Regions from separate parts of the Cupriavidus sp. F041 genome, predicted to be linked through region 2. Evidence: predicted binding sites of a transcription regulator. Region 2 holds the regulator's gene; the other holds the start of a gene.
What was found. The regulator LexA, encoded in region 2, represses DNA repair genes until DNA is damaged. The targets are predictions, from matches to a motif close to ACTGTATNNNNATACAGT.
Positions count from the first base shown of each region.

Region 1: the regulator LexA is predicted to act here: its motif matches at 9,281-9,298, upstream of recA (recombinase RecA).

Region 1 is NZ_JBVASY010000002.1:365,707-380,308, reverse strand. It holds gene ACZY0R_RS18785 (hypothetical protein) at 101-547, shown strand; gene ACZY0R_RS18780 (YMGG-like glycine zipper-containing protein) at 629-1,162, shown strand; gene ACZY0R_RS18775 (PglL family O-oligosaccharyltransferase) at 1,240-3,087, opposite strand; gene ACZY0R_RS18770 (TerC family protein) at 3,212-3,907, opposite strand; gene sucD (succinate--CoA ligase subunit alpha) at 4,213-5,094, opposite strand; gene sucC (ADP-forming succinate--CoA ligase subunit beta) at 5,176-6,342, opposite strand; gene ACZY0R_RS18755 (DUF2889 domain-containing protein) at 6,411-7,085, opposite strand; gene recX (recombination regulator RecX) at 7,386-7,853, opposite strand; gene recA (recombinase RecA) at 7,992-9,059, opposite strand; gene ACZY0R_RS18740 (response regulator) at 9,370-10,056, shown strand; gene ACZY0R_RS18735 (sensor histidine kinase) at 10,154-11,710, shown strand; gene ACZY0R_RS18730 (DUF4212 domain-containing protein) at 11,707-12,024, shown strand; gene ACZY0R_RS18725 (MFS transporter) at 12,282-13,982, shown strand; tRNA gene ACZY0R_RS18720 (tRNA-Met) at 14,172-14,248, shown strand; gene ACZY0R_RS18715 (ParA family protein) at 14,352-14,602, shown strand, end outside.
Region 2 is NZ_JBVASY010000002.1:2,392,366-2,406,967, reverse strand. It holds rRNA gene ACZY0R_RS28445 (23S ribosomal RNA) at 1-318, shown strand, start outside; rRNA gene rrf (5S ribosomal RNA) at 453-565, shown strand; gene ACZY0R_RS28435 (DUF808 domain-containing protein) at 768-1,709, opposite strand; gene tnpC (IS66 family transposase) at 2,115-3,725, opposite strand; gene tnpB (IS66 family insertion sequence element accessory protein TnpB) at 3,864-4,217, opposite strand; gene tnpA (IS66-like element accessory protein TnpA) at 4,217-4,690, opposite strand; gene ACZY0R_RS28415 (class I SAM-dependent methyltransferase) at 4,777-5,391, shown strand; gene ACZY0R_RS28410 (hypothetical protein) at 5,600-5,875, shown strand; tRNA gene ACZY0R_RS28405 (tRNA-His) at 6,076-6,151, opposite strand; gene ACZY0R_RS28400 (hypothetical protein) at 6,320-6,487, opposite strand; gene lexA (transcriptional repressor LexA) at 6,597-7,253, opposite strand; gene ACZY0R_RS28390 (asparaginase) at 7,478-8,476, shown strand; gene rpsF (30S ribosomal protein S6) at 8,578-8,952, shown strand; gene priB (primosomal replication protein N) at 9,027-9,326, shown strand; gene rpsR (30S ribosomal protein S18) at 9,330-9,608, shown strand; gene rplI (50S ribosomal protein L9) at 9,640-10,092, shown strand; gene ACZY0R_RS28365 (replicative DNA helicase) at 10,333-11,724, shown strand; gene ACZY0R_RS28360 (DUF47 domain-containing protein) at 11,936-12,562, shown strand; gene ACZY0R_RS28355 (inorganic phosphate transporter) at 12,576-13,586, shown strand; gene ACZY0R_RS28350 (C40 family peptidase) at 13,676-14,335, opposite strand; gene ACZY0R_RS28345 (hypothetical protein) at 14,407-14,602, opposite strand, start outside.

The DNA.
Region 1 (14,602 bases), 2.0 Mb from region 2:
GCACCGCGCCACATGCGTCAAATTGGTATTCAATGCAGTTAAGGGGGTGCAGGTGCAGCCCCCGCGGGACATCGTTCCGCGTCGATCCAGGGTGAGCAACATGAACGGGCGTAGGGTTGGCCAGCTTTTGCTGGTGTTGGCGGCACTGGGTTCGGGCGGGACGGCCCTGGCAGGCGGCCACGGCGGGGGCGGGGGCGGACATGGCGGTGGAGGCTGGCACGGGGGCGGTGGCTGGCATGGGAGCGTGGGGATCTATGTCGGTCCCGGCTTTGGGTATGGATATGGCTGGGGCTACCCCTACTACCCCTACTATTACCCCCCTGGCTACTACTATCCGCCGGCGGCAGTGGGAGTGCCGACTTCGCCACCGCAATACATAGAGCAGGGCCAGGACGGCACGCTGGAATTGAACAGCGGCGCTGTCGCGGCACCGGCGCCCCAGCAGCAGGCGTATTGGTATCACTGCGCCAGGCCGGATGGCTACTACCCGTATATCAAGGCCTGCCCCGGCGGCTGGCAGAAGGTTCCGGCGGAGCCACCCGCTTAGCGCCTGGAGCGCGTTTTCAACCTGCGGCGAGCAGTACCGCTGTGCGCAATGTTTCGATGACCGAGGTACCGAGGTGCCGAGATGAATGCCTTTGACCGCCCCAGCTTGCCTGGACTCCCGATCTTGCTGAGCCTGCCGCTGGCGGCGCTTGTTCTGGCCGGCTGTGCCGTGATGCCCAGCGGTCCCAGCGTGATGGTGCTGCCAGGCACCGGCAAGAACTTCGACCAGTTCCGGGCCGACGACTATGCCTGCCGCCAGTTCGCCTTCGGCCAGGTGGGTGGCGTGACCGCCAACCAGGCGGCAACCAACAGCGCGGTCGGCAGCGCCGCGGTCGGCACCGCGCTGGGTGCGGCAGCGGGTGCGGCGTTCAATGGCGGCTCCGGCGCGGCAGTGGGTGCAGGCGTCGGCCTGCTCACCGGCGCGGCGATCGGCGCGAGCAATGCCCAATACGCCGGCTACGGCAGCCAGCGCCAGTACGACGCTGCCTATGTGCAGTGCATGTACGCCAGCGGTCATCGGGTGCCGGTCTACGGCAATATGGCGGCGGCCCCGCGGCCTGCCGCGCCGACTTACTACTATCCGCCGCCCCCTCCGGGCTACTACCCGCCGCAGTAACCCTGCGAGCCCCGGCCCGTGGTGCTGCAGCCGCGTAGGCAGACCCCGCGCGCCGCGATCCGCCTGACGTGGAGCGTTTATTCCGGCTTGCCCTTATTGCGCGCCTTCACCCAGTCGCAGAAATCGCGTGGCCGCGCCGCCGCGTCGACTTCGGTGCAGAAGCGGGCCAGTTCGGCGAACTGGTTTGCCTCGTCGCCAGCAAAGTAGAAATGCAAGCGCTCCAGCCATGCGCGGCCCTGGACGGGATCGCCGCTCAAGGCCAGCAGCCAGGCGGTGCGGGCAATCAGCGTAGGCGTGGGCAGCAGGTGGACGGCGGCGATATGGGGCGCCAGCAGCTGCGCTACATTCTCCGGCGTGATCCTGGCATCCTCGGTCGCGTCCGCCGCGGCCGCCTGGCGAAACCAGAAATGCGGCATCGGCAGCGCTTCCCGGTTTTCGGCGCGCGCATATTCGCGTGCCTCGGCACGCCGGTAGTCCTGCCACATGGTGGCAAGGATGGCGGCCGTGACGCCGATGAACGCCCCAACGGCCAGCACTGCAAGCCAGCGCGGCGCGCGCACGCGGCCGAACCCCGAGGGCTCCAGCCAGCCCAGCATGAAGCAGAACGGCAGCATGAAATACAGGTAGTGCAGCGGGTATTCCAGCATCGAATGCGCGCATAGCATCGCCAGCCACGTGAGCACCACCACCGTCTGCGCCCGGTCCGGCCCGTCGCCAAGCCACAGCCGCCGGTGCGCTACGCGCCATAGCCAGGCCAGCAATGAGAGCACGACGCCGGCGGTGCCGACCAGGCCCGTCTTCGCCAGCAGGTCCAGCAGCGCATTGTGCGCATGCAGGGACATTTCCACCGTCACGCCGACTTGCGCCAACTGCTGGAACTGCGCCCAGCCGAACTCGCCCCAGCTCACCCCCAGCCAGGGATGCGCGCGGAACATCGCCCAGGCATGGGACCACAGCGCCCCGCGCGCCGACACCTGGTCCGCTCCCTGCAACTGCGCCAGCGTATCGAACAGGCGCCAGTCGAAGACCTGTCCCGCACTCTTCATCAGCGGCTGCAGGATCACCAGCACCACCACCATCGCCACCGCGGCGAAGGTAAGCCCGGCTGGCCGGCTCATGGGGTTGCGGCCGGCGTAGCGCGGACGTTGCATCGCACCCGGCCCGGCCCGCCCTGCCCCGTGCGCCATCCATGCGGCGAGCAATGCGTAGGCCGAGGCGAGCCCGACATGGAGGACACCGGTGCGCGATCCGGACAACACGATACCGCTCTCCAGCAACAGCACCGCCGCCAGCCAGGCTGGTGGCCGCAGCCAGCCGCGCGCGGCCAGCCACACGGCCGCCGCAAGCGCCAGGCCATCAACCGTGGCCTGGTGATTGGGCTGGTTGAGGTTGCCCCACAGGCGTCGGTTGTCGTCGTAGAAGTAGGTGGAAACCATCCCGAACGTGTCGGGCTCCAGGCCGAAGACCTGGACCCACTGCGCCAGCGTGCCGAGCAATCCGGCCACCAGCCAGGCAATCGCGAGCACATCGGTCATCGCCTGGCGCTCCAGCGGGGACGCTGTCCGGCCTTGCCGCCAGGCTGCCCATATCACCGCGGCGGCAAGCGCGAGCACGATTTCGGTGATCAGCCGGCTGCCCGACAGGTCGCTCATGCCGGTCAGCCCTTGCGTGACGCCAGTGGCGATCAGCCAAAGAGGAAAGGCGGCGATCCAGGGGAATTGAGCGGGAACGTCTCGATAGGCGAGCCCCGAGGCTTGCCGGTTTGCCGCGGCAGCAAGCGCGATGACGGCCAGCGCGAACAATAATGCCGAGGCCCATTCGCCGTAGAAAGTGGCAAGCGGGAGCGTGTGACGGGAGACCAGTAGCGGCGCAATCAGTGCGACGGCGAGGAAGCTGAGGGGTATGGCTGACCGGGAGGGCAGCATGCGGAGCGCCTTGTTATGCCACGTTGGCAAAAGGCGGATGATAGCTCGGGGAGCAGGCAAAGAAAAAGCGCCCAAAGGCGCTTTTTCTATTTGGACAGGCAGTCTGCCGGCGGACTTTCGCCCGTCAGGCCGGTTGTACCGACCGTTTCTGCAGCAGCTTGCCCACCACCACCACCAGCGCCGCGCCGATGGCGCCGAACACCAGGTGTGCATGCGGCACATGCATCTCGAACCACGCAGCGTCCACCGGATCGCTCACCAGCATCTCGCCTGCCAGGTAGCCCAGCAGCGCCGCACCCAGCACGATGATGATGGGGAAGCGGTCCATGACCTTGAGCAGGATGGTGCTGCCGAACACGATCAGGGGAATCGACAGGCCCAGGCCAACGATCAGCAGCATCAGCTGGCTGCCTTCCGGTCCCTTCTGCGCTGCGGCGGCCACGGCCACCACGTTGTCGAGCGACATCACCAGGTCGGCGATCAGGATGGTGCGGATCGCGGACCAGATATTGTCCTTGGCGTCGTGGCCGTCCTCGTCGTCTTCGCCGGTCAGCAGCTGCACGCCGATGTAGACCAGCAGCAAGGCGCCGACGATCTTCAGGTAAGGCAGGCTCAGCAGCTTGACCGCGGCCACCGTCAGCACCACACGCATGATGATGGCAGCGGCGCTGCCCCAGAAGATGGCCTTCTTCTGCTGGGCGGGCGGCAGGTTGCGGGAGGCCAGTGCGATCACCACGGCGTTGTCGCCGGAGAGCACGATGTTGGTCAGGATGATGGATCCCAACGCGATCCAGAACGCGGTGGAGGACAGCAGTTCCACGGTAAAGCTCCTCGAGTTTCTAAATTATGATTCGAACGCCACATGCGTACCGATTATCACCGGTGCTCACGGAATTTCGGATGTCTGAGTCTTCAGACATGAAGATTTACCGTATCAAGCTTTCGATTCGGTTTCAATCGGCATGTCGCGCGCCTCCGGAGATACCCTAGGTGACTGGCGCTCCAGAATGAGATGCCCCCGCACGGAGGCGGGGGCATCGAGATCCGATGTGCGGTTGCAGTCATGCAGCCGCACCGGCTCCGGCAATCTCTCCCGCCCGCAGGCGGAAAAGCTGCTGTTCGCTATTACAGGATCGACTTGAGCAGGCGAGCCATTTCCGACGGATTCTTGGTGACCTTGATACCGCAGGCTTCCATGATTTCCAGCTTGGCTTGCGCCGTGTCGGCACCGCCCGAGATCAGCGCGCCGGCGTGGCCCATGCGCTTGCCCGGAGGCGCGGTCACGCCAGCGATAAAGCCAACCACCGGCTTCTTCATGTTTTCCTTGATCCAGTAAGCCGCATTGGCTTCGTCCGGACCACCGATTTCGCCGATCATGACCACGGCGTCCGTTTCGGGATCGTCGTTGAACATCTTCATGACGTCGATGTGCTTCAGGCCGTTGATGGGGTCGCCACCAATGCCCACTGCCGACGACTGGCCCATGCCCAGCGCGGTCAGCTGACCCACTGCTTCATAGGTCAGCGTGCCCGAGCGCGACACCACGCCGATGCGGCCCTTGCGGTGGATGTGGCCCGGCATGATGCCGATCTTGATTTCGTCAGGCGTGATCAGGCCCGGGCAGTTGGGTCCGAGCAGCAAGGTCTTCTTGTTGCCCTTCACCATCTTGTCCTTGAGCTCCATCATGTCGCGCACGGGGATGCCTTCGGTGATGCAGACCACCAGGTCCAGGTCGGCGTCAACGGCTTCCCAGATCGCGGCAGCGGCGCCGGCGGGCGGCACGTAGATCACGGAAACGGTGGCGCCGGTCGATGCCTTGGCATCCTTGACGCTGGCGTAGATGGGAATGCCTTCGAAGTCTTCGCCGGCTTTCTTCGGGTTCACGCCGGCAACGAAGCAGTTCTTGCCGTTGGCGTAGTCGCGGCAGCCACGGGTGTGGAACTGGCCGGTCTTGCCGGTGATGCCCTGGGTGATGACCTTGGTGTCTTTATTGATCAGAATCGACATGCTGTAATCCTTTGCTTGGCTCAAAGCAGCGCGCGAAGGCCTGGCCCCGGCGCGCTGCTGGCGTTCGTGTTCGCGTCTGGCTTACTTGCCCGCGGCAGCAGCCACGACCTTCTGGGCGGCTTCTTCCATGGTGTCGGCCGCGATGATGGGCAGGCCCGAGTCGGCCAGCATCTTCTTGCCGATCTCTTCGTTGGTACCCTTCATGCGCACGACCAGCGGCACGGACAGCGACACGGCCTTGGATGCAGCGATCACGCCTTCGGCGATCACGTCGCAACGCATGATGCCGCCGAAGATGTTGACCAGGATGGCCTTCAGGTTCGGGTTCTTGAGCATCAGCTTGAAGGCTTCGGTCACCTTCTCGGTGGTGGCACCGCCGCCCACGTCGAGGAAGTTGGCCGGCTCGCCGCCGAACAGCTTGATGGTGTCCATGGTGGCCATGGCCAGGCCGGCGCCGTTCACCAGGCAGCCGATGTTGCCGTCCAGCGAGATGTAGGCCAGGTCGAACTTCGAAGCTTCGATTTCGTTCGCGTCTTCTTCGTCCAGGTCACGGTACGCGACGATTTCCGGGTGACGGAACAGGGCGTTGGAGTCGAAGTTGAACTTGGCGTCCAGTGCGATCACCTTGCCGTCGCCGGTCAGGATCAGCGGGTTGATTTCGGCCAGCGATGCGTCGGTGTCCCAGAACGCCTTGTACAGGCCTTGCAGGGCTTGGCGGGCTTGGGGAACGCTTGCGTCGGGCACGCCGATCTTGCGGGCGATATCGTCGGCGTCAGCGTCCAGCAGGCCGGCGGACGGGTCGATGATCAGCGTGTGGATCTTTTCCGGGCTGTGGGCAGCGACTTCCTCGATGTCCATGCCGCCTTCGCTGGAGGCCATCAGGGCCACCTTTTGCGAAACACGGTCGACGACCAGGCTGACGTACAGCTCCTTCTTGATGTCCGCGCCTTCTTCGATCAGCAGGCGGTTCACCTTCTTGCCTTCCGGGCCGGTCTGGTGCGTGACCAGGGTCATGCCCAGGATGTTGGTGGCGTAGGTCTTGACCTCGTCGATGCTCTTGGCCACCTTCACGCCGCCACCCTTGCCGCGGCCGCCCGCGTGGATCTGCGCTTTGACGACCCATACCGGGCCGCCCAGTTGTTCAGCAGCCTTCAGGGCCTCATCGACCGAGAACGCGGGGATGCCGCGCGGAACCGGCACATTGTATTTGCGCAGGATTTCCTTGCCTTGGTACTCATGGATATTCATGCGTGTTTCCTTTCGGGTAGGCGTAAAAAGTGGAGATGGAATCTCGGCGGATAGCAGGCCGGCCTGGCTTAGCCGGAGGTGCCGGTAGGCCTGCGGGACGTGGCGCCGCCATCGGTGGCGGCGAGCGCCTCCGAAGGTTGCGCCGCCGGGATCTGCGACCCTTCGGTCTTGATCCTCGGCTTTGGCTGGTGACCATACCAGCGCGGGTAAAACTGGCGCACCACCTCACCTTCGAAATGCAGGGCATGGCAGCCGTGCAACTGGTAAGGCGGTTCGGGATTGGTGTCTTCGGTGCCGGCGTCACGGATATTGAACACGTCGCCGGCAAAGGCCTGGATCGCGGTGGTCGGCAGCACGCCGGCCAGTTCGGTCAGGTGCGTGCAGCCCGACACGCCGGACAAGCGCTCTTTCACCGCCTTGCGGAAACCCTTCATCAGGTTCAGGCCGATCAGCTTGCGATAGGCCGGGCCGATGGTGTCGCACTGGCCGGGATACGGTACCCAGTCTGAACAGGCATCGACGTCCACGACGTTCATGCGCAGGTCAATGGTGATGCGCAGCCACAAATCATGCAGCGGCTCGCCCAACGGGCGCACGCCGCCACCGGCAAGCGGGATCTCGCGGGGCTTGGTGTCGGTCAGGCGCGCTTCGATATCCCATAGGCCATCGTCCCTAAGATAGGCCTCGGCCGTGATGGCACGACGGTGGCGCAGGGCGCGATTGACGGGCGGGGAAAGCGGCATAACACCAGGCAGGAGCGGGAGAAAAGGACGGCTGGGCCGGAAAACCGCAGGATTTTAACATGCCGGCCAACTTTGGCCGGGAACAAACTGCACCCCGGGCTGTTGCCGGGAATTGTCGAGTGACGGGCAAGCGCTGTGGAGCGCAAATATGCGCGGATGCGCGGGACTGAACCGGTGCCCGGATCACATGCGGTCAGCGCGGAATACGCCTACTGGCAATACAGGTATGCGCACCGCGCCAGTGCAAGACGCCATCGCGGCATCACTTCGGACCGCGATCCGACAGGTCCGCCGGCGGCATCAGTCGCTGCCGTCCAGCCACTCATCCGCCCCCTTGATCACCTGGCTCACCACCGAGCGGGAAAAACCGCGCGCCACCAGAAAGCGGATCTGTTTGGCCTTTTCCTCGGGCGTGGCGGGTGGCGTGCCGAAACGCTTCTGCCAGACGGCACGGCCGCGCTCCAGTTCGGAGCCGCGCAGGCGCTCCTGCAGGTCGGCGAGCTGTTCGCCGCCGAGCTGGTGGGTGCGGGCTTCCTGCATGACGCGGGCGGCGCCATAGCGGCTGGCGCGCCGGTGCACCAGGCTATCGACGAAGCGCTCGTTGGACAGCCAGTTCTCGCGCTCCAGCGCATCCAGCAGTTGCTCCAGGGCTTCGGGCGAGTCGGCGTGCGGGGCCAGCTTGCGTGCCAGTTCCGCCCGGCTGTGCTCGCGCCGCGACAGGAAGCCCACGGCGCGGGCCTTCAGGGAAAGTGGGGGACGGGTGGCCATGAAGACGGAGCTCGGTAGTGTGAGCTCGACATCGAGCTACGAAAATGCGCTTCAAAAACGCAAACCGGGGCGGCGCGCGTCGCTGCGCGTGCCGCCCCGGGCGGGGTTCGCGGCCGGGAGCGCCCCGGCCGGCGAAGCTCAGTCTTCGGCGGTGGCCACGGCGGCGGCCGGCGTACCGTTCATCAGCACCACGCCCAGCGATTCGCGCACCTTGTTTTCGATCTCGTCGGCGATATCGGGATTTTCGCGCAGGTATTCACGCGCGTTGTCCTTGCCCTGGCCGATCTTCTCGCCCTTGTAGCTGTACCAGGCGCCGGACTTCTCGACGATCTTGGCGTCCACGCCCAGGTCGATGATTTCGCCCTGGCGCGAGATGCCCTGGCCATAGAGGATGTCGAAGAAGGCTTCGCGGAACGGCGGCGAGACCTTGTTCTTGACCACCTTGACCTTGGTTTCGTTGCCGATCACCTCGTCGCCCTTCTTGATCGAGCCGATGCGGCGGATATCCAGGCGCACCGAGGCGTAGAACTTCAGCGCATTGCCGCCGGTGGTGGTTTCGGGCGAACCGAACATCACGCCGATCTTCATGCGGATCTGGTTGATGAAGATCACCAGGCAGTTGGTGCGCTTGATGGTGCCGGTCAGCTTGCGCAGCGCCTGGCTCATCAGGCGGGCCTGCAGGCCGGGCAGCGAATCGCCCATCTCGCCTTCGATTTCGGCCTTGGGCACCAGGGCCGCCACCGAGTCGATCACGATCAGGTCGACCGAGCCCGAGCGCACCAGCGCATCGGTGATTTCCAGGGCCTGCTCGCCGGTGTCCGGCTGGGAGATCAGCAGATCGCCAACCGCCACGCCCAGCTTGCTGGCGTAGTTGACGTCGAGCGCATGCTCGGCGTCGATAAAGGCGCAGGTACCGCCCAGCTTCTGCATCTCGGCCACGACCTGCAGCGTCAGGGTGGTCTTGCCCGAGGATTCCGGACCGTAGATTTCCACCACGCGGCCGCGCGGCAGGCCGCCGACACCCAGCGCGATGTCCAGGCCCAGCGAGCCGGTGGACACGACCTGGATATCCTGCTCGACTTCGGCATCGCCCATTTTCATGATCGAGCCCTTGCCGAACTGCTTCTCGATCTGGGCCAGCGCGGCCGCCAGCGCCTTCTGCTTTTCGGCGCTTACGCCAGCACTCGCCTTCTTGCCGTCATCCATGGTCGTCCTTCCGTCAATGGTGTATAAATAGGCCGCATGTGGCGCGCCACCCGCTTTTTGCGGGCAACCGCCCAGCCCGCGCCGCGCCGCGAACTCCTGATGACGATGAACCTGGCAGCAGGGGCAAACATTGGGGCGAACGTTCGGTAAAAAACCAGTACAAATTCGGTAAAGCCCGGTTTGCATCGAAGACAAATCGAATGCGACCGGCATAAGCGGGTACTGTATAAAAAAACAGTATGCTTGGCAAGTCCCGCCCGCGTCATTTGATGGAAAGGGGCGACACAGCCGGGCCAGGGTGGAGACAACCATGCGTATTCTGATCGCCGAAGATGACGATGTGCTGGCAGACGGCCTGACGCGCTCGCTACGTCACTCGGGCTATGCCGTCGACCATGTGGCCAGCGGGGTCGAAGCCGATTCCGCACTGTCGACCCAGACCTTCGACCTGCTGATCCTCGATCTCGGCCTGCCGCGCATGCCCGGGCTGGAGGTGCTCAAGCGGCTGCGCACGCGCGGCGCCATGCTGCCGGTGCTGATCCTGACCGCGGCCGATGGCGTCGACGAGCGTGTCAAGGGCCTGGACCTGGGCGCCGACGACTACATGGCCAAGCCCTTCGCCCTGTCGGAACTGGAAGCGAGGGTGCGCGCGCTGGTGCGGCGCGGCACGGGCGGCGGCGCCACGCTGACCCACCACGGCCCGCTCGCCTTCGACCAGGTCGGCCGCATCGCCTACCTGAACGATCAGATGCTGGATCTCTCGGCGCGCGAAGTGGGATTGCTTGAGATCCTGCTCACCCGCACCGGGCGGCTGGTGTCGAAGGAGCAGTTGGTCGACCACCTGTGCGAATGGGGCGAGGAGGTCAGCAACAACGCCATCGAAGTCTATGTGCACCGGCTGCGCAAGAAGATCGAGGTGGGTGGCATCCGCATTGCCACGGTACGCGGGCTGGGCTACTGCCTGGAGAAATTCCAGGCCGCCGTGGCGCACGACTAGGAGTCGCCATTAGAATCGGAATCAGCAACAGAACCCGCGCCATCCTTGCTTCATTGCCTGCCGGCCACGCCGCCAGGCCCTGCCACACCTTTTCCCAATGAGCCTGCTGCGACTGCCCCGGCGGCGCCAGCGGCCCGCGCGCGCCGCCCCTCCTCCCTCCGCGCCTGACGAGATCGTCAGCGACGAAGCGCTGGCCGAGGCCCTGCCACACCTTGAAGACAGCGCCGGCCACCCGTCGCCGCGCTCGCTGTTCGGCGAGATCCTGGACTGGATGCTGGCGCCGCTGCTCCTGCTGTGGCCGATGAGCATTGCCGTGACCTACCTGGTGGCAAAATCGATCGCCAACGGCCCTTTCGACCGCTCGCTGGAGGCCAGCGCAATCGTGCTCTCGCAGCAGGTGCGCGAGGTCAACGGGCGCGTCACGCTGCAACTGCCGCTGTCCGCGCGCGAGATCCTGCGCGCCGATGAAACCGACAATATCTACTACCAGGTGGTGGGCACGCATGGCGAATTCGTCGCCGGCGACAACGACATGCCGCTGCCAGGCGAAGACGACCGCGGCCATGCCGGGCTGGTCTCGCTGCGCGACGACCGCATCGCGGGCAACGACGTGCGCGTGGCCTACACCTATGTCGATCTCAAGCAGGGCGGCGACGCGCAGCCGGTATTGGTGCAGGTTGGCGAAACCCTCGACAAGCGCGCGCGCCTGGCCAACGAAATCATCAAGGGCGTGATCCTGCCGCAGTTCGTGATCCTGCCGCTGGCGGTGGTGCTGGTGTGGTTCGGCCTGACGCGCGGGCTGGCCCCGCTGACCGCGATCCAGCAGCGCATCCGCGCACGCAATCCCGGCGACACCAGCCCCATCGACGAACACGCCGCGCCGCAGGAAATCACGCCGCTGGTGGCCTCGTTCAACGACCTGCTGGCGCGGCTCGACGTTTCCGTGCAGACGCAAAAGCGCTTTATCGCCGATGCCGCCCACCAGATGAAAACGCCGCTGGCCGGGCTGCGCATGCAGGCGGAACTGGCGCAGCGCGAACAGTCGCCGGAGGAACTGCGCAAATCGCTGGCGCAGATCGCCGGCAGCTCGGAGCGCGCCGCCCACATGGTGACGCAGCTGCTGTCGCTGGCGCGCATGGAAAACCTGGCCGGCGCGGGCAACATGGCGCCGCTTGACCTGGCGGCCCTGGCGCGCGAAGTGGTCAAAGACTGGTTGCCGCAGGCCTGGGCGCGCCGCATCGATCTGGGCGTGGATGCCGACGACCACCCCGTGATGGTGCAAGGCAACCGCCTGATGCTGACGGAGATGCTCAACAACCTGATCGACAACGCCATCCGCTACACGCCCGCGGATGGCCACGCTACCGTGCGGGTCAGCGCCGATGCATTCGAGCCTTTCGCGTATCTCGAAGTGGAAGACACCGGGCCCGGCATCCCGGTGTCCGAACGCGAGCGCGTGATGGAGCGGTTCTACCGCGTACTCGGCACCAAGACCCAGGGCAGTGGCCTGGGCCTGGCCATCGTGCGAGAGATCGTGCAGCAGCATGGCGGCGACGTCAGCATTCTCGATCACGTCTACCAGACGGAGCCGCGCCTGGCCGGCGCCTGCTTCCGCATTACGCTGCGCCGGCCCTCCACCCTGGAGCCAGCATGAACGATCCCGATCACACACGCGGCGGGCGCGACCAGGCCGACCAGTCCGAACGGCGCGCCTGGCATCGCAACCTGCGCTGGATCGCCGTGCTGCTGTCGATCTGGTTCGTGGTCACCTTCGGCGTGGCCTGGTTCGCCCGCGACCTGCGCTTCGATTTCTTCGGCTGGCCCTTCTCCTTCTGGGTCGGCGCACAGGGGGCGCTGCTCGTCTACGTCCTGATGGCAGCGCTCTATGCCTGGCGCATGAACCGCGACAATGACGAAGATGCCGACAACGGTGGCGCGCCCGCCCGGCAGCATGACGATGCTGCATAGCAAGAAATACAGGCGCACCCCTTAACACTGGTTTCGGTGCGATTTTCCGCAGCCGCGCGCGTCGCGGCGCAGCAATGCCACGCCCGTTTTTTGCCTAGCGTATACCCCGAGCACTTTGCGGTGTACGGCGCGGAAATTGTCAGAACGCAGTAAGTTTCACCACCCACAATCCATTGCAACTTCGGAGGTAATCGTGCGTGCTAGAGCTAGAGCGCGCATGCAGCCCCGAAAGATTCCGATCACAAACGGAGGAGACAATGGCTAATGCACAGAACGTGGCGGTGCCCGCAAGCAGCGCCCAGAGCTCGGCGATGACCGCCGAAGAGAGGAAGGTGATTTTTGCCTCCTCGCTCGGCACGGTGTTCGAGTGGTACGACTTTTACCTTTACGGTTCGCTGGCGGCCATCATCGCCAAGCAGTTCTTCGCCGGGCTGGATCCGACCGCGGCCTTCATCTTCGCACTGCTCGCCTTTGCCGCTGGCTTTATCGTGCGCCCGTTCGGCGCGCTGGTGTTCGGCCGCCTGGGTGACATGATCGGGCGCAAGTACACCTTCCTGGTGACCATCCTGATCATGGGGGTCTCGACCTTCATCGTGGGCCTGCTGCCTGGCTTCAACACCATTGGCTGGGCCGCCCCGATCATCCTGATCGGGCTGCGCATGCTGCAGGGCCTCGCGCTCGGCGGCGAGTACGGCGGTGCCGCCACCTATGTGGCCGAGCACGCGCCGCACGGCAAGCGCGGCGCGTACACGGCCTGGATCCAGACCACGGCCACGCTCGGCCTGTTCCTGTCGCTGATCGTGATCCTGGTGTGCCGCAACCTGACCGGCCCGAACTTTGACGTATGGGGCTGGCGCATTCCGTTCCTGGTTTCGATCCTGCTGCTCGGCGTATCGGTGTATATCCGCCTGTCGATGAGCGAATCGCCCGCCTTCCAGAAAATGAAGGCCGAGGGCAAGACCTCCAAGGCACCGCTGACCGAATCGTTCGGCCAGTGGCGCAACCTGAAGATCGTGATCCTGGCGCTGGTGGGCCTGACCGCCGGCCAGGCCGTGGTCTGGTACACGGGCCAGTTCTACTCGCTGTTCTTCCTGACCCAGGTGCTGAAGGTCGACGCCACCACCGCCAACCTGCTGATCGCGGGCGCCCTGGTGATCGGCACGCCCTTCTTCATCTTCTTCGGCTCGCTGTCGGACAAGGTTGGCCGCAAGTGGATCATCCTGGCCGGCTGCGCGCTGGCGATGCTGACCTACTTCCCGCTGTTCAAGGCCCTCACCCATTACGCCAACCCCGCGCTGGAGCGCGCGCAGCAAAGCGCCCAGATCGTGGTGACCGCCGATCCGAAGCAATGCTCCTTCCAGGGCAGCCCGATCGCCCGCGAAATCGATTTCCGCAGCTCCTGCGACATCGTCAAGCGGACCCTGGCACAAGCCTCGGCCAGCTATGAAGTCGTGGAAGCCCCGGCCGGCACGGTGGCATCGGTGAAGATCGGCGACAAGGAGATTGCCTCCTTCAACGCCGCGCTGGTACCGGCGGGCCACAGCTTCGACGACGCCAGCAAGAAACAGATCGCCGCGTTCAAGAAGCAGGTGGGCGAATCGATGGCCTCGGCCGGCTACCCGACCAAGGCGGACCCCGCGCAGATGAACACCATCATGGTGCTAGTGATCCTCGTCATCCTGGTGATCTACGTGACCATGGTGTACGGCCCGATCGCGGCCATGCTGGTGGAAATGTTCCCGACCCGGATCCGCTACACCTCGATGTCGCTGCCGTATCACATCGGCAATGGCTGGTTCGGCGGCCTGCTGCCCACCATCTCTTTTGCCCTGGTGGCCCAGAACGGCAACATCTACTACGGGCTCTGGTACCCGATCATCATCGCTGGCGTCACCCTGGTCATCGGCTCGCTGTTCATCCGCGAAACCAAGGATGTGAACATCTACGCCAACGACTGATCCTGGCATCCGGGGCGACAAGCTCATGCACGACTGATCCGGTAATCAGTCGCTCCACCCGGCGGGCGCGGGCCGCAAGGTCCGCCGGTTTTTTTGTGGGCGCGGCGAAGGCGCCTTGCACCCCCTCAAAGTTTTTTAGGAGAGGGTGTTGACAGGTCCAAATCCGCATGTATAATTGCGGTCTTCGTTGGCGAATTAGCTCAGTCGGTTAGAGCGACGGAATCATAATCCGCAGGTCCGGGGTTCGAATCCCTGATTCGCCACCAGTATTTCTGTAGGAAATCAGTACTTGCTAGCCCCTTCAGGTCTCAGACCTGAAGGGGTTTTGCTTTTGGCCCTCCCGAAGTTTCCACTTTTGGAGCGCCAAAAATGATCAAGCTCTGCATGTTGTCCACCAATGGCGGGGTCGGCAAGACCACGCTCGCCGCCTCCCTCGGCGGCCTGCTTGCCGATATGGGCCTGCGCGTCCTCCTCATCGACGCCGATATCCAGCCCTCCCTCTCCAAGTACTACCCCCTCTCTCACCAAGCCCCCAAAGGCCTCACCTACGTCATCGACCACGGGGCCATCACCCAGGAATGCATCTCCCACACCGAGATCGACGGCCTGGACATCATACT
Region 2 (14,602 bases):
AAAACGTCGTGAGACAGTTTGGTCCCTATCTGCCGTGGGCGTTGGAATCTTGACGGGGGCTGCTCCTAGTACGAGAGGACCGGAGTGGACGTACCGCTGGTGTACCTGTTGTCTCGCCAGAGGCATCGCAGGGTAGCTATGTACGGAAGAGATAACCGCTGAAAGCATCTAAGCGGGAAACTCGCCTGAAGATGAGGATTCCCTGGAGCCTTGAGCTCCTTGAAGGGTCGTTCGAGACCAGGACGTTGATAGGCTGGGTGTGGAAGCGCAGTAATGCGTTAAGCTAACCAGTACTAATTGCCCGTAAGGCTTGATCCTATAACCAGTGTGTTTCTGCTGGTTGAGTATCGCGTGCCGCTGCAGCAGCAACAAGCAGCTTGGCCGATACGCACAACCTCTACTACATCCCTATTCGCTGCGTTGACTCAACCTCAACGCGGCCACCGTTTATGCCTGGTGACCATAGCGAGTTGGAACCACCCCTTCCCATCCCGAACAGGACCGTGAAACGACTCCACGCCGATGATAGTGCGGATACCCGTGTGAAAGTAGGTAATCGCCAGGCTCTCCCTTGAAACCCCCCAGTACGAAAGTACTGGGGGGTTTTGCTTTTAGGGATGCGTATTACGCCGCTCCTTCGGAGTTTTGCGCCGAAACAAGCACAGCGCCCTGATCCGCTCGTGGCGAGAAGGCCAATCAAAGCCTGCTTCGAGCGAACTTTCTTGTCCGCGATCGCCAGCGCAAGGCACAGGTTCAGTCATCGCAAGTTAGCGCGATGACGGCAGAAGAACCTGTATCCCTCGCTTCACTGCCGTGAAGCCGATCGTAACCAAAGCCCCGGCCAGCAGGCCGATCAGCGCATTGATCAGCATCGGTGCCGCTATTCCCAGTCCACTGCCGAGCAACGGTACCTCACCAAGCATTTGCATTGTTACCTCCGTCAGGTGAGGCATGCCAGGGAATCCGTGTGCCAGTATCCCGCCGCCAACCAGGAACATTGCCACGGTACCCACAACGGAAAGTACGCGCATTAGCCAAGGCGCCAGCCGAAGAATCCCGCGGCCCACGGCTTGCGCGAGGGTGGAGGCTTTCTGACTAAGATACAGGCCGGCATCGTCGAGCTTGACGATGCCGGCCACTAGCCCGTAGACACCCACTGTCATGACGAGGGCGATGGCGGACAGCACGGCCACCTGCGTACCAAACGGCGCGCCGGAGACGGTCCCCAGTGAGATCACGATGATTTCGGCGGACAGGATGAAATCAGTGCGCACCGCGCCGCGGATCTTCGCCTTCTCGTCAATTGCTGATTCCGTCGGAGGATCTTGTGCCTGATGCCTGCCAGGAGAATCTACTTCGCCCCGCGACTCTCCGTGCATGAAGCGGTGCGCGATCTTTTCAAATCCTTCGTAGCAAAGGAAAGCGCCGCCCACCATCAGCAGTGGCACGATCGCCCAGGGGGTCGCAGCACTGATTGCGAGCGCGGCCGGTACTAGAATCGCCTTGTTGCGCAAGGAACCCAACGCAACCGCCCACACAACCGGCAACTCGCGATCGGCTTTCACGCCGCTGACCTGTTGCGCATTGAGAGCAAGATCGTCACCCAGGACGCCAGCGGTCTTCCTGGCAGCCACCTTGCTCATGGTTGCCACATCGTCAAGAATCGAGGTGATGTCGTCGATCAGCAGAAGCAGGCTGGTGCCGGCCATATTTCAAGCTCCCATGTCGGTGCTGAGTAAGAGAGACCCTTCAGGTGATCAAGGCCGCATGGCAAGATATTGCCATATGGAAAGACGGCGATTGATCCCATACCCACTCTATTTGCGGACGATCTTGGCGGTTCGCCTTCCGGTTGGCTGTTAGCTTGCAGGCAAAATCCAGCGAGAACCGTCCGCTTCCTTGGCCGCAGGGGAAATATCCACAAATCAACGCTTATCGCGTCATTCCTGTGAGCGCAGATGAACGTAACCGCGCAATTCAGCACACTGTATTGAGAGTCGTTCTCGGCGAACAGGCGGGCTCGGCCCTATTGCGACGCTCGAGCAGGATCGGCAATGTCCGATGGAGGTACCAGGAATCGCGCGCCGGGGCAGTGCCGGCGCCCTGTCATGTCATCAACCGGGGTTCGTCATTGCGCTCTGCTGGCTGGCGTAGTTGAACGGCAGCAGGTCGCTGATGTCGGCGTCCGCCGCACGCTGCGGCAGCTCGGTGAGAACGTGAAGCAGATACGCATACGGCTCGACGTTGCAGGCGCGGCACGTGAGCATCAGGCTGTAGATCGTCGCGCTCGCCTTCGCACCGGCAACCGTGTCTGCAAAGAGCCATGCCTTTCGCGCGGTTGCAAAGGGTCTCACGTCGCGCTCTATCACGTTGTTATCGAGGGGTGCACGCCCATCGATAACATAGCGGCTGAGGTATTCCCACTGATTGCGCGTGTAGCTGATCGCCTTGCCCAGCAGACTTTCAGGCAGAACCTGCGGTGCCAGTTCGTCCAGCCATTTCCTGAGCGCCTCCAGTAGCGGTACGCTGTGTTCCTGCCGCAGTCGGTAGGTGTAGCCGGCCCGTGTCTCGCCCTCTGGCAGTTCTCTGCGAGCAAGTGTCTCGACCTGATACAGCGCCTTGAAGTACTCGAGCGCCTGCTGTGCGCGACCGCCGGGCTTCTTCTGGCCCTTGTGCGCGTCGACGAACAGTCGTCTCGAATGTGCAAGACACCCGAAGTGCGTGACGGCTTTGAGCGTGCGCCAGGCGCTGTAGCCGTCGGTCATCAGCATGCCTTCGTAGCCGGCGAGAAACGCCTGCGGATATTGCTGACCACGCCCCGGCTGGTAGTCGAACAGCACCACAGGCTGTTCGCAGTCCTGTGCGCTTCTGTAGAGCCACATGTAACTCTTGCTCTGCGCGGTCTTGCCTTCTTCCTTGAGCACTTGCACCGTCGTCTCGTCGCCGTGGATCAGCGGCTGCGACAGCAGCGTCTGGCGCATCGCCTCGTACAACCGGCTGTAGTGCAGTTCGGCAGGCCTGATGATCCAGTTCGCCAGCGTGCCGCGGCCCGCCGGAATGCCCGCACGGGCCAGCGCGTCTTCCATCCGGTATAGCGGCGTGCCATCCACGTACTTGCCGGTCGTCACCGTCGCGATCATCGCCGGACTCGCGTTGCTACCTGGCAGCGGTTGTACTGGCATCGGCGCGACCACGATCGGCGTGCGCTCCGCGTTGCGCTCGCAATGGCGGCACGCGTATTTGAACCGTACGTGCTGCAACACCGAGGCCTTTACCTCGATGTGCAACTGCTCGCTCGTCTCCTCGCCCATGCGATGCAGCGGGCTCTGGCAGCATGGACAGATTTTCTGTTCCTCGGGCAGGTCGTACTCGATGCGCTGGCGCGGCAACGACGCCGGCAGCGGCTTGCGTCCCCGCTTGCGGTGTGCAGACTCATCGACTTCCGGAAGTCCCGTATCGGGCAGCGTGAACGCGTCATCGGGATCGTCGCCAGCAGGTTCTGTCGCGGCGATCTGCTCGGCTTCGTCAAACACCCGATCCTTGAGCTTCTCGCTGCTCGGCGCGTAGCGTTTGAGCTGCGCGAGGCGGAACTGCTCTTCGAGCTGCTCGATACGCTGCGAGAGTTGCTGGGCTAGCGACTCGAGATCCAGATTCTTCTTCTCGAGTTCTCGGATATAGGCCTGGACGTCAGGCGGCAGATCAGGGATGAGGTCATGTGCAGGCATGCCATTCACGATAGTGCAATCGCATCGCCAACAGGTTTACGTCGAATCCATATCAATGGTATCGGCCAATCCCCTGGCGAGCAGCCGCCTCGCGAAGCCTATGGCCAGAGCCCGCACCCTGGCCTCCCTCACGCTGACTCAGCTCGCGTGCCGGTAGCGCCGCGAAGGGTGTCGGCGAACGGCTTCGATGTCGATACCTTCAAGCAGCCAGTGCAGTTGCTCGGTGGTGAGTTCCATCACCGCCTGCTGGCGGCGTGGCCAGGCGAAGTGGTCTGCTTCCAAACGCTTCATCAGGAGCCAGAATCCGGAGCGGTCATAGAGCAGAAGCTTGACCCGATTGCGGCCGCGGTTATGGAACGCGAAGACGGCCCGGGCGAACGGATCGAGTTGCATCGACTGCTCGACCAACGTCACCAGACTGTTCAGGCCGGCCCGGAAGTCGATAGGCTCGCGGTGCAGATAGACCCGCAGGTCAGCGTCGAGGCGGAACATCAGGTGTCCCCCAGCGCCGCGATCATCGCCTTCACGAGCGTCCCATCTTTCGGTGTGCATTCGAGCTCGATGGTTACGCCGTTTGGCAGCCGTGCCGACAGGCGTGCCAATTGTGGCGAAGATGAAGATTGCGGCACGGGAACAGATGTCGATTCCGGCGATGCCGGCCGTGACCGCTGGGCTTGAGGAGGTACGCCGCGAACCTCTACTACCGGAACGAAGGCCGATGGCGCGCCTTCGACGGCGCTATCCATGTCAATACCACCTTGTCTTTCTGCTTTGTACTGCTTGACCCAGCGCCACAATTGGTTCGTGTTCACCCGGGCTCGGATCGCCATGCTGGCAACCGATACGCCGGGTTCAAGGCAAGCCTCGATCAATCTTCGCTTGCCCTGCCTGTCGTAGCTGCGTTTCCCGTTGGCGCCGACATTGGTCACTCGCAGCGGCAGGAAGTCAAAATCGCTATCGTCCATGAATTGTGCCCACGAAAAAAATCGTGGGCACAATCCTGCGCCTTTCGGGGCGTCAACGCTACGTGCGGAGAAAATCGCGCTTACAGATGAACAAGCCAATGGAAAGTACTGCCGGCTATGGCAGCAATGCGGTTGCATTGGCAGTGCAGTACGAAAACCTCCTCTTCGAGGACGTGCATCGAGATGTACTGCACATATTTCCGCGTAGGCACAGCAACATACTGGATATCGGCGCTGGGTCGGGCCGTGACGCGGCTGCGCTCGCGCGGCTTGGACATCGCGTCGTGGCAGTGGAGCCAACTCGCGAATTGCGTCAGGAAGGGCAGCGCATCCATTCGAATTTACCCATCGAATGGCTGGATGACGTGCCATCCCTAGTGGGTATGCGATCCAGGCAAGAGCAGTTCGATCTGATTCTGCTTGCCGCCGTATGGATGCATCTGGACGCGGACGAGCGGCCCGTCGCGATGAAAACAGTAGCGAAGCTGCTCGCCGCGGGCGGGCGATTCATCATGTCACTCCGGCATGGCCAAGTTCCCATTGGCCGGCGGATGTTCGATGTTTCCGCCGAGGAAACCCTGGAACTCGGCCGAGAGTTTGGCCTGGTGGATTACTACCTCGGTCAGCGTAAGGATACGCAGGGCCGGGACGCGGTCACCTGGAGTGTCATGGCCATGCAGTTGCGTTCCGGCGTCGCGTAGTCAAAGCCTGCGGCTTTCGATCGTCTCTCCGCGCGCATGAACCCACTTGTGTAACGGGGGCTGCAGGCCATCCGTGCCCGCCACGCTCAGGCTTTTTGGAGAGTATCGGAGCCAATTGGCGATGGCTCCTGCCCGGTGTGGATGCAGTCGCCCTATGCGCGCTGGTTTGCCGTCATGCTAGGATTTTGCCGGGCTCTGGGAGATAGCCATGGTTCAAAAACTGTTCCACGAACTGCCCGTGGATGAACGCGGCGACTTTGAATCCGCCTGCGCGCGGCATGGATTTGTTCGAGAAGACTTCGAGGTGGGCGAGGAAGAGGGCATTTCGCAAGGCAGCGGGTCGAGTCATATCCCCCGAAAAATCACTGTCGCCCGAGTTGGCGGAGACGTCCAAGTCTATCCCGCCGCTACCGGCATTTCGTGGACAGTCGCATTTGAGCGAGATCTGGAGCGCGGCGAATTTGGAATTCCTCTTGCGGACTAGCTAAGGGATTGGGGGAGGTCGCTGCGTGGAAGAAACGGGGGAGGGGTGTGCTGAAGCAGGCTAGATCGAGGTGGTGGTGCCGACACCGGCGGTTAGCAAGTATTCCCACCGTGGGAAGATGGGGGGAATGGACCCTGGCTTTGGGATGCACAAATGAAAACAGCGCCTTGGTTAAGGCGCTGTTTTGCAAGACAAATTCTTGGGGTGGCTGATGGGACTCGAACCCACGACGACAGGAATCACAATCCTGGACTCTACCAACTGAGCTACAGCCACCGTAGAGGTTGTTCAGCTGGCTGCTGAGCAACGAAGAACAAGATCATACAATACCAAAAGGCGGATGGCTAGTACTGTGCACAAATTTTTCTCTGTGCTGGCTTATGCGATGTCAGCCGGTTAGGTCGGTTACTGCGACGTGCGCAAGTGAGTGCTGCCGTAGCCCAACTATGAAAGCTTGGCCGACTCCTCCAACTCAAGCATGCGGCAGATGGCTGCCATGCTGCCCACCATGGTGCGTCGTTGCGCACCCTGGTAGATACGCACGCCTTTGGACTGGCGGAATGGTACGGGCTTGACGGGGCGGCGGGCGGAGAGGCGGTTGGCTTGCAGCATGGCTACACCTGGTGACTTGCAACAACAGTTAGCGGTGCCCGACTAGCGGGCGGCGTTGGCACAATCGGGCGTCGGCGTGATACGGGCTTGCCCGCCTCAGCCGCACTCGTCAGAAGCCGCTGGGTCGGATCAAGCCGACGGCGATACCTTCCAGAGAGAATTCTTCGCGGCCGGGGCGCACGATAATGCTGGGGAAATCGGGATTTTCCGCAATGAGTTCGATCGAGTCGCCGCGGCGGTTGAGGCGTTTGACGGTGACGTCGTCTCCCAGTCGCGCAACGACGATCTTGCCGTTCGGGGCCTCGCTGGCACGCTTGACCGCAAGCAGATCGCCATCGAGGATGCCGGCGTCCCGCATGCTCAGGCCACGTACCCGGAGCAGGTAATCAGGTTGCACGTCAAATACCGAAGCGTCGACCTGGTATTGGCGGTCGATGTGTTCTGCGGCAAGGATCGGGCTACCGGCCGCGACGCGCCCGACCAGGGGCAGTGTCAGCTGCATCACGCCGGCCATTGGCAGCGAGAATTGGTCTGGTAGCTCTGAGTCGCTGCGCGAAACCTTGAGCCGGATGCCGCGCGAGGCGCCTGGGGTGAGTTCGATTACGCCCTTGCGGGCCAGGGCCCTCAAGTGTTCCTCGGCAGCATTGGGCGATGAGAAGCCGAACTTGGCGGCGATCTCGGCGCGTGTGGGCGGAAAGCCCGTGTGCTGGAGGCTGCTGCGGATCAGGTCGAAAATCTGCTGCTGTCGCGGTGTCAGGGTCGCCATGGTCGCCGTGTTGGAAAGCACTGTATGTTTAAACAGTATGCTGTGATTTTATACAGTATCGAGTGAAGTGCAAGCGGAATTTTGGGAGTCTGCGCATCGACAGGTGCGTTGGGCGCGGCTCACCGTGCCGTGTGGCGCGAGCCTGGGCGTTACAATTCGCGGCACTTGCAGCCTCATTCTTCGCTCGCTGCTTAACCTTTCCGGCTTTCGATCGCTATCTCGCCATGTCTCTCCTGCCTCGCGTCGTCGTGCTTGCTACCGGTGGCACCATTGCCGGTTCTTCGTCCAATGCTGCCAGCAGCGCGAAGTACCAGGCGGCCACGGTGCCTGTGACGGCGCTGCTTGATGCGGTGCCGGCGCTCGGCGCCGTGGCCCGCGTCGAGGCGGAGCAGGTGGCGCAGGTGGATAGCAAGGACATGTCGTTCGCCCTCTGGGCCCGGTTGGTTGAACGCGTTGCGTTCTGGTCCGCGCAGGCCGATGTGGCGGGCATTGTGATTACCCATGGCACCGATACGCTGGAGGAGACGGCAACGCTGCTGCATCTGGCATGTGTGGGCACGGTGCCGGTGGTGCTGACGGCGGCGATGCGACCTTCCACCTCTCTGTCGGCTGACGGTCCCTTGAATCTGCTGGACGCGGTACGGGTAGCCGCGAGCGCAGGGGCGGCGGGCAAGGGCGTGCTACTGGTGATTAATCAGGAAATCCATGCCGGGCGAGATGTGGTGAAGGGACATACGTCAGCGGTCAACGCCTTTGTGTCGCCGCTGGCCGGCCCGATCGGTTTTGTGCAGGACGACCTCGTGCGATTTGTCCGTGCGCCCCGACTGTTGCCGGACCGGGCCTGGGCCGTGCCATCCAAGTGGCCGCAGGTGGAGATCCTTGCCAGTTACGCGGAGCCCGGCCGGTTGGTGGTGGATGCGCTCACGCAGGCAGGTGTGGCGGGGCTGGTCGTGGCGGCCGCAGGCAACGGGTCGGTTCACCAGTCGCTGGTCGATGCGCTGGTGGAAGCGGCCGGGGCGGGCGTGGCCGTGGTGCGTAGTTCGCGCACCGGGGCAGGGCATGTGGCAATACCGGCACCTCCACGGCCGGCTTCGGGTGCCTTCGTCTCCGCGGGCGATCTCAATCCATATAAGGCGCGCGTGCTCCTGATGCTGGCCCTGGCGGCAACGCCCGGACTGGCTGCGGATCCCGCTGCGTTGCAGGCGCTGTTCGCTGAAAACTAAGGCGGCTTGCTGCAGAAGGCAAAAGCACGCTATACTTTAAGGCTATCCAACCTTGCTGCACCGGACATGGCGCCCGGGCGGCTTATCCAAAAGGAGCGTCAATGCGTCATTACGAAATCGTATTTATCGTCCATCCGGACCAGAGCGAACAAGTTCCGGCCATGATCGAGCGTTACAAGACGCTGGTCACGTCGCAGGAAGGCCAGATCCACCGCGTGGAAGACTGGGGCCGCCGTCAGATGGCCTACATGATTCAGAAGCTGGCCAAGGCTCACTACGTTTGCCTGAACATCGAATGCGGCAAGGAAACCCTGGCTGAACTCGAACACGCGTTCAAGTTCAACGACGCGGTGCTGCGCCACCTCATCGTTCAGACCAAGAAGGCCGAAACCGCACCGTCCCCGATGATGAAGGAAGTGCAGCGCGAAGAAGCCCGCAAGGCCGCGCAACAGACCAGCGAAGTCCAGGCCGCCTAAGTGCGGACTGTTGTGGTTGCCGTGGGCGTTGAACGCCGCGGCGGCAAGTGCGGGCATCGGTGCGGGAGAGTGCGTTGAACCAGTTAAGGCTCTGCGCAACGCTCGCGGAACGCGATGCCTTGCGTTACACCCCGGCCGGGGTCCCCGTTGTCAACTGCATCTTGCAGTACGCGGGCGAGACGGTCGAGGCGCAAACGCCCAGGCAGGTGGAATTCGCCATCGCCGCCATGGGAATCGGTCAGATCGGCCAGCGGCTTGAGCGGACTCCGCTCGGCGCGGTGCTCGACTGCGAAGGATTCCTGGCCCGCAAGCACCGCAACAGCAAGGCTCTCGTCTTTCACATCACTGGATGTAAAGCATTCGAAAAGGATTGAATCATGGCATTCGTCAAACGTGACAACAAGAACAAGAAGCGCTTCCAGCAGCAAAACCCGCTGTTCAAGCGCAAGCGCTTCTGCCGCTTCACCGTGGCTGGCGTGGAACAGATCGACTACAAGGATCTGGACACCCTGAAGGATTTCATCGGCGACAACGGCAAGATTACCCCGGCCCGCCTGACCGGCACCAAGGCGCACTATCAGCGTCAGCTCGATACGGCTATCAAGCGCGCGCGTTTCCTCGCGCTGATGCCTTACACCGACCTGCACAAGAACTGATCGGCCCTAGGTCCGTTAAGGAGAAAACACGATGCAAATTATTCTGCTTGAGAAAGTCATCAATCTGGGCAACCTGGGTGACATCGTTCGCGTGAAGGACGGCTACGCCCGTAACTTCCTGATCCCGAACAAGAAGGCCCGCCGTGCTACCCAGACCGCTATCAGCGAGTTCGAAGTCAAGCGCGCTGAACTGGAAAAGGCAGCTGCCGAGAAGCTGGCCGCGGCGCAAGCCGAAGGCGAAAAGCTGAATGGCCTGACCGTGCAAATCACCCAGAAGTCGGGTGTGGACGGCCGCCTGTTCGGTTCCGTTACCAACGCCGACATCGCCGAAGCACTGGCTGGTCAAGGCTTCAAGGTTGAGAAGGCGCAAGTGCGCCTGCCGAATGGCCCGCTGAAGATCGTCGGCGACCATCCGGTCAGCGTTTCGCTGCACACCGACGTGCTGGTCGACGTGACGGTTTCCGTCCTGGGCGAACACGTCTAAGCATTGATCTTGCCACCGGTCCCGCTTGCCTGTTTGGCTGGCAGGGATCGGTTGCCGGTATCGAGCTTGACCAAACAAAAAGGCAGGAGCGTTTTGCTCCTGCCTTTTTGTTTGGCCGCTGCCCTCGTTTGCATCATTGCCACCGGGCTGGTTGCCCCGCCGTCACTTGACCCGACACGGTAACAACCGACTGCGAATTCTCCCCCGGCTGTCTGGCGGCGACCGTTATAATCCCTTCCCATGAACGCGCCCGTCGCAGACCCCCAACTAGATAATCTCAAGGTTCCACCGCACTCCATCGAGGCCGAGCAATCGGTGCTGGGTGGCTTGCTGCTGGACAATGCCGCCTGGGACCGAATCGCCGATTTCCTGTCCGAAGCGGACTTCTACCGCTTCGATCACCGGATGATCTTCCAGAGCATCTCCCGGTTGATCGCCGCCACCAAGCCCGCCGACGTCATCACTGTCTACGAGACGCTGCAGGTTGCTGGCAAGGCGGAGGAGGTGGGCGGCCTGGCCTATCTGAATTCGCTGGCACAGAATACGCCTAGCGCTGCCAATATCCGCCGCTATGCGGAGATCGTGCGCGAGCGTTCGGTGCTGCGCAAGCTGGTCACCGCGGCCGACGATATCGCCAGTGCGGCCTTCGCCCCCAAGGGGCGCGAAGTGCGGGAGCTGCTCGACGAAGCCGAATCGAAGGTGTTCGCCATTGCCGAGGAGGGTTCGCGCGGACAGAAGGGCTTCCAGGAGATCCAGCCGCTGCTGACGCAGGTGGTGGAGCGCATCGACGAGTTGTACCACCGTGACTCGAGTACCGATGTGACGGGCGTGCCGACGGGATTTATCGATCTGGACCGCATGACCAGCGGCATGCAGGCGGGCGACCTGATCATCGTTGCAGGGCGCCCCTCGATGGGTAAGACTGCCTTCTCGCTGAATATCGGCGAGCACGTGGCGGTGGAGCAGGGCCTGCCGGTGGCGGTGTTCTCGATGGAAATGGCCGGCACACAGCTGGCCATGCGTATGCTCGGCTCGGTCGGCCGCCTGGACCAGCACCGCCTGCGTACCGGCCGCCTGCTCGACGAGGACTGGCCACGGCTCACGCATGCCATCCAGCGCATGAACGATGCCCAGCTGTTCATCGACGAAACTCCGGCCCTTAGCTCGATGGAACTGCGGGCCCGCTCGCGGCGGCTGGCGCGCCAGTGCGGCCAGCTTGGCCTGATCATCATCGACTATTTGCAGCTGATGTCGGGCTCGGGCGGTGGTGAAAACCGCGCGACCGAAATCTCGGAAATCTCGCGTTCGCTCAAGGGGCTGGCCAAGGAACTCAACTGTCCGGTGATCGCGCTCTCGCAGTTGAACCGAAGCCTTGAGCAGCGGCCCAACAAGCGCCCGGTGATGTCCGACTTGCGTGAATCCGGCGCTATCGAACAGGATGCCGACGTGATCCTGTTTATTTACCGTGATGAGGTTTACAACCCGGATTCGCAGGACAAGGGCACGGCCGAAATTATTATTGGTAAACAGCGTAACGGCCCCATCGGGACCGTGCGTCTGACCTTCCTGGGTCAATTCACGAAGTTTGACAACTTCAGCGGCGGCCCCGCTTTCTTCGACAACGATACCTGAAGCCCATCCTGGCGCGGCTTGCCGGGCATCGTGGCTCGGCGACGACGGTGGAATGTCCATGCCGTTTGTCAAAGTCCTCCGGCTTCGCTCCACAACCCTGTAAAATATTGCGTTTTGATGACAGCCGCCCCAGGGCGGCTGTCATGCAATGCGTACCTGCCTCATTCAGCAATAACCCGCGGCGCCCCCGCGCTTCGACAAGGAACATTCCATGTTCGGCCGATTCATGCCCACCGAGGGCAAGTTCTTCGAATACTTCAACCAGCATGCCGATTGCGCGGTGACCGCCGCCCGCGAGCTGGAGGTGCTGGTCAACGACCTGCCCAATGCCGAGGCGCATGCGCGCCGCGTGCAGGCCACTGAAAAGAAGGCCGACCGCATTACGCACGACACGATCGACCTGCTGCACAAGACCTTCATCACGCCGCTGGACCGCGACGAGATTCACAAGCTCATCACCACCATGGACGATATCCTCGACCTGATGGAAGACGTGGCGGAAACCATCTCGCTGTACGACGTGACCAGCCTGACGGACGAGGCGCGCAAGCTCGCCGCCATCTGCGTGCAGTGCTGCGACCAGGTCAAGATCGCGGTCGGCCTGCTTGAAGACATGAGCAATGCCAGCGCCATCCTGAAGACGGCGCAGCAGATCGACCAGCTCGAGTCCGAGGCCGATCGCGTGATGCGCGCGGCGATGTCCAAGCTGTTCCGCGACGAGACGGACGTCAAGCGCCTGATCAAGCTGAAGGCCATCTACGAGCAACTGGAAACCATCACCGACAAGTGCGAGGACGTTGCCAACATCATCGAAGGCATCGTCCTGGAAAACGCCTGAGGCACACATCGGAATGCAGACCATACAAATGAGCTTGTGGGTGATCGCCCTGCTGGTGGCGCTCGCCTTGCTGTTCGATTTCATGAACGGCTTCCACGATGCCGCCAACTCGATTGCCACGGTGGTGTCGACGGGCGTGCTCAAGCCGCACCATGCGGTGGCCATGGCCGCCATGTGCAACGTGGTGGCTATCTTTATCTTCCACCTCAAGGTGGCGGCCACGGTGGGAACCGGCACGATCGACGTCAATATCGTCGATCACTATGTCATCTTCGGCGCCCTGATGGGTGCCATTGCCTGGAACCTGATCACCTGGTACTACGGCATTCCCTCATCGTCCTCGCACGCGCTGATCGGCGGCTTGGTTGGCGCCGCGGTGGCCAAGAGCGGCACAGGTGCGCTGGTTGGTGGTGGCTTGCTCAAGACCGTGGCCTTTATCGTGATCTCACCGCTGCTGGGTTTCCTGCTCGGTTCGCTGATGATGGTGATCGTGGCCTGGACGTTCTTTCGCACGCCGCCGTCGCGGGTGGACCGCTGGTTCCGCAGGCTGCAGCTGATCTCGGCCTCGCTCTACAGCCTGGGCCACGGAGGCAATGACGCGCAAAAGACCATCGGCATCATCTGGATGTTGCTGATCGCCAGCGGCCACGTGGCGCAGGGCGGCGCGGAGCCGCCGGTCTGGGTCATCGTTTCCTGCTACGTGGCGATCGGCATGGGTACCATGTTCGGTGGCTGGCGCATCGTGCGTACCATGGGCCAGAAGATTACCAAGCTCAAGCCGGTAGGCGGCTTCTGCGCGGAGACCGGTGGTGCGATCACGTTGTTCATCGCTTCGGCGCTGGGCGTGCCGGTGTCGACCACGCACACCATCACGGGCGCCATCGTCGGCGTGGGTTCGGTGCAGAAGATGTCGGCGGTGCGCTGGGGCGTGGCGGGCAACATCGTCTGGGCCTGGGTGCTGACCATTCCGGCTTCTGCCTTCATGGCAGCCATCGCGTGGTGGATTGGCCGGCACGTGCTCTGAACGGTCGGACACCGCTTCGACAAGAATGCAATAAGCCAGGCGCGATGCCTGGCTTTTTTGTTTGTCGCGGTGCGGAAGAGCGTATGCCGTCAGCGATTGGCGAATGCGGCGATGGGGTCGTCGTCCACCGGCGCCGGCGGCGCAACCGATGGCTGAGGCGCCGGTGAGGCAGCCGGCGGAGGCGTAAACCCTGTCGCGACCCGTCGGGCACCGTTGTAGCGGGAGGCCCAATAGGATTTGCTCATGTCCTCAAGGCGCACCGTGCCGCCGGTGGAGGGTGCATGGACAAAGCGGTTCTGCCCGACATAGATGCCGACATGCGAATTGGCGCGGCCCGTGGTACTGAAGAAAACCAGGTCGCCCGATGCCACCTGGCTGCGCTCCAGCGCGACTCCGCGGTCGCCCATGGCTTCGGTGGTGCGCGGCAGGTTGACGTTGGCGGCGCGCAGCACTACATAGCGCACCAGGCCGCTGCAGTCGAAGCCGGAGTCAGGCGTATTGCCGCCGTAGCGATAGGGCGTGCCAACCAGGGACATGGCCTGGATGGAAACTTCTTCGAGCCCGGCGCTGGGGTCGACCATGGGCGGGGCCGATGGCCGAGACTGGGCGCCGGGGCGCGTCGGCGGAGCGGAGGCGCAGGCGGCAAGCAGCAGCGCAGCGGTGCAAAGCACTGGCAGGCGGGCGCTGTCGAAGACGTCGGCCAGCAAAGGCGCGAGTCTTCCGGTATGGGCAATCTGGCGCGGTGGCATCCTTCTCGGTCCGGTCCCGGGTCGGGTGCCGCGCCAGTGGCGGGCAGCCAGCGAAGCTGCCGCCCGTGGGTCTACCAGCGCAACTGTGCGTTGTATGTGCCCGTACTGACGGTTATCGACTTGGCCTGACCCTTATAAGTCGCTTCGATATTGTAGCTGCCTTGCGGGGCCTTTATCAGGCACTTCGGGCCGGACGCCGTGAAGCTGGCCACTTCGTGGCCTTCGCGCGTCATGCGTACGGCCACATCGGCGACGTATTCGCCGCGC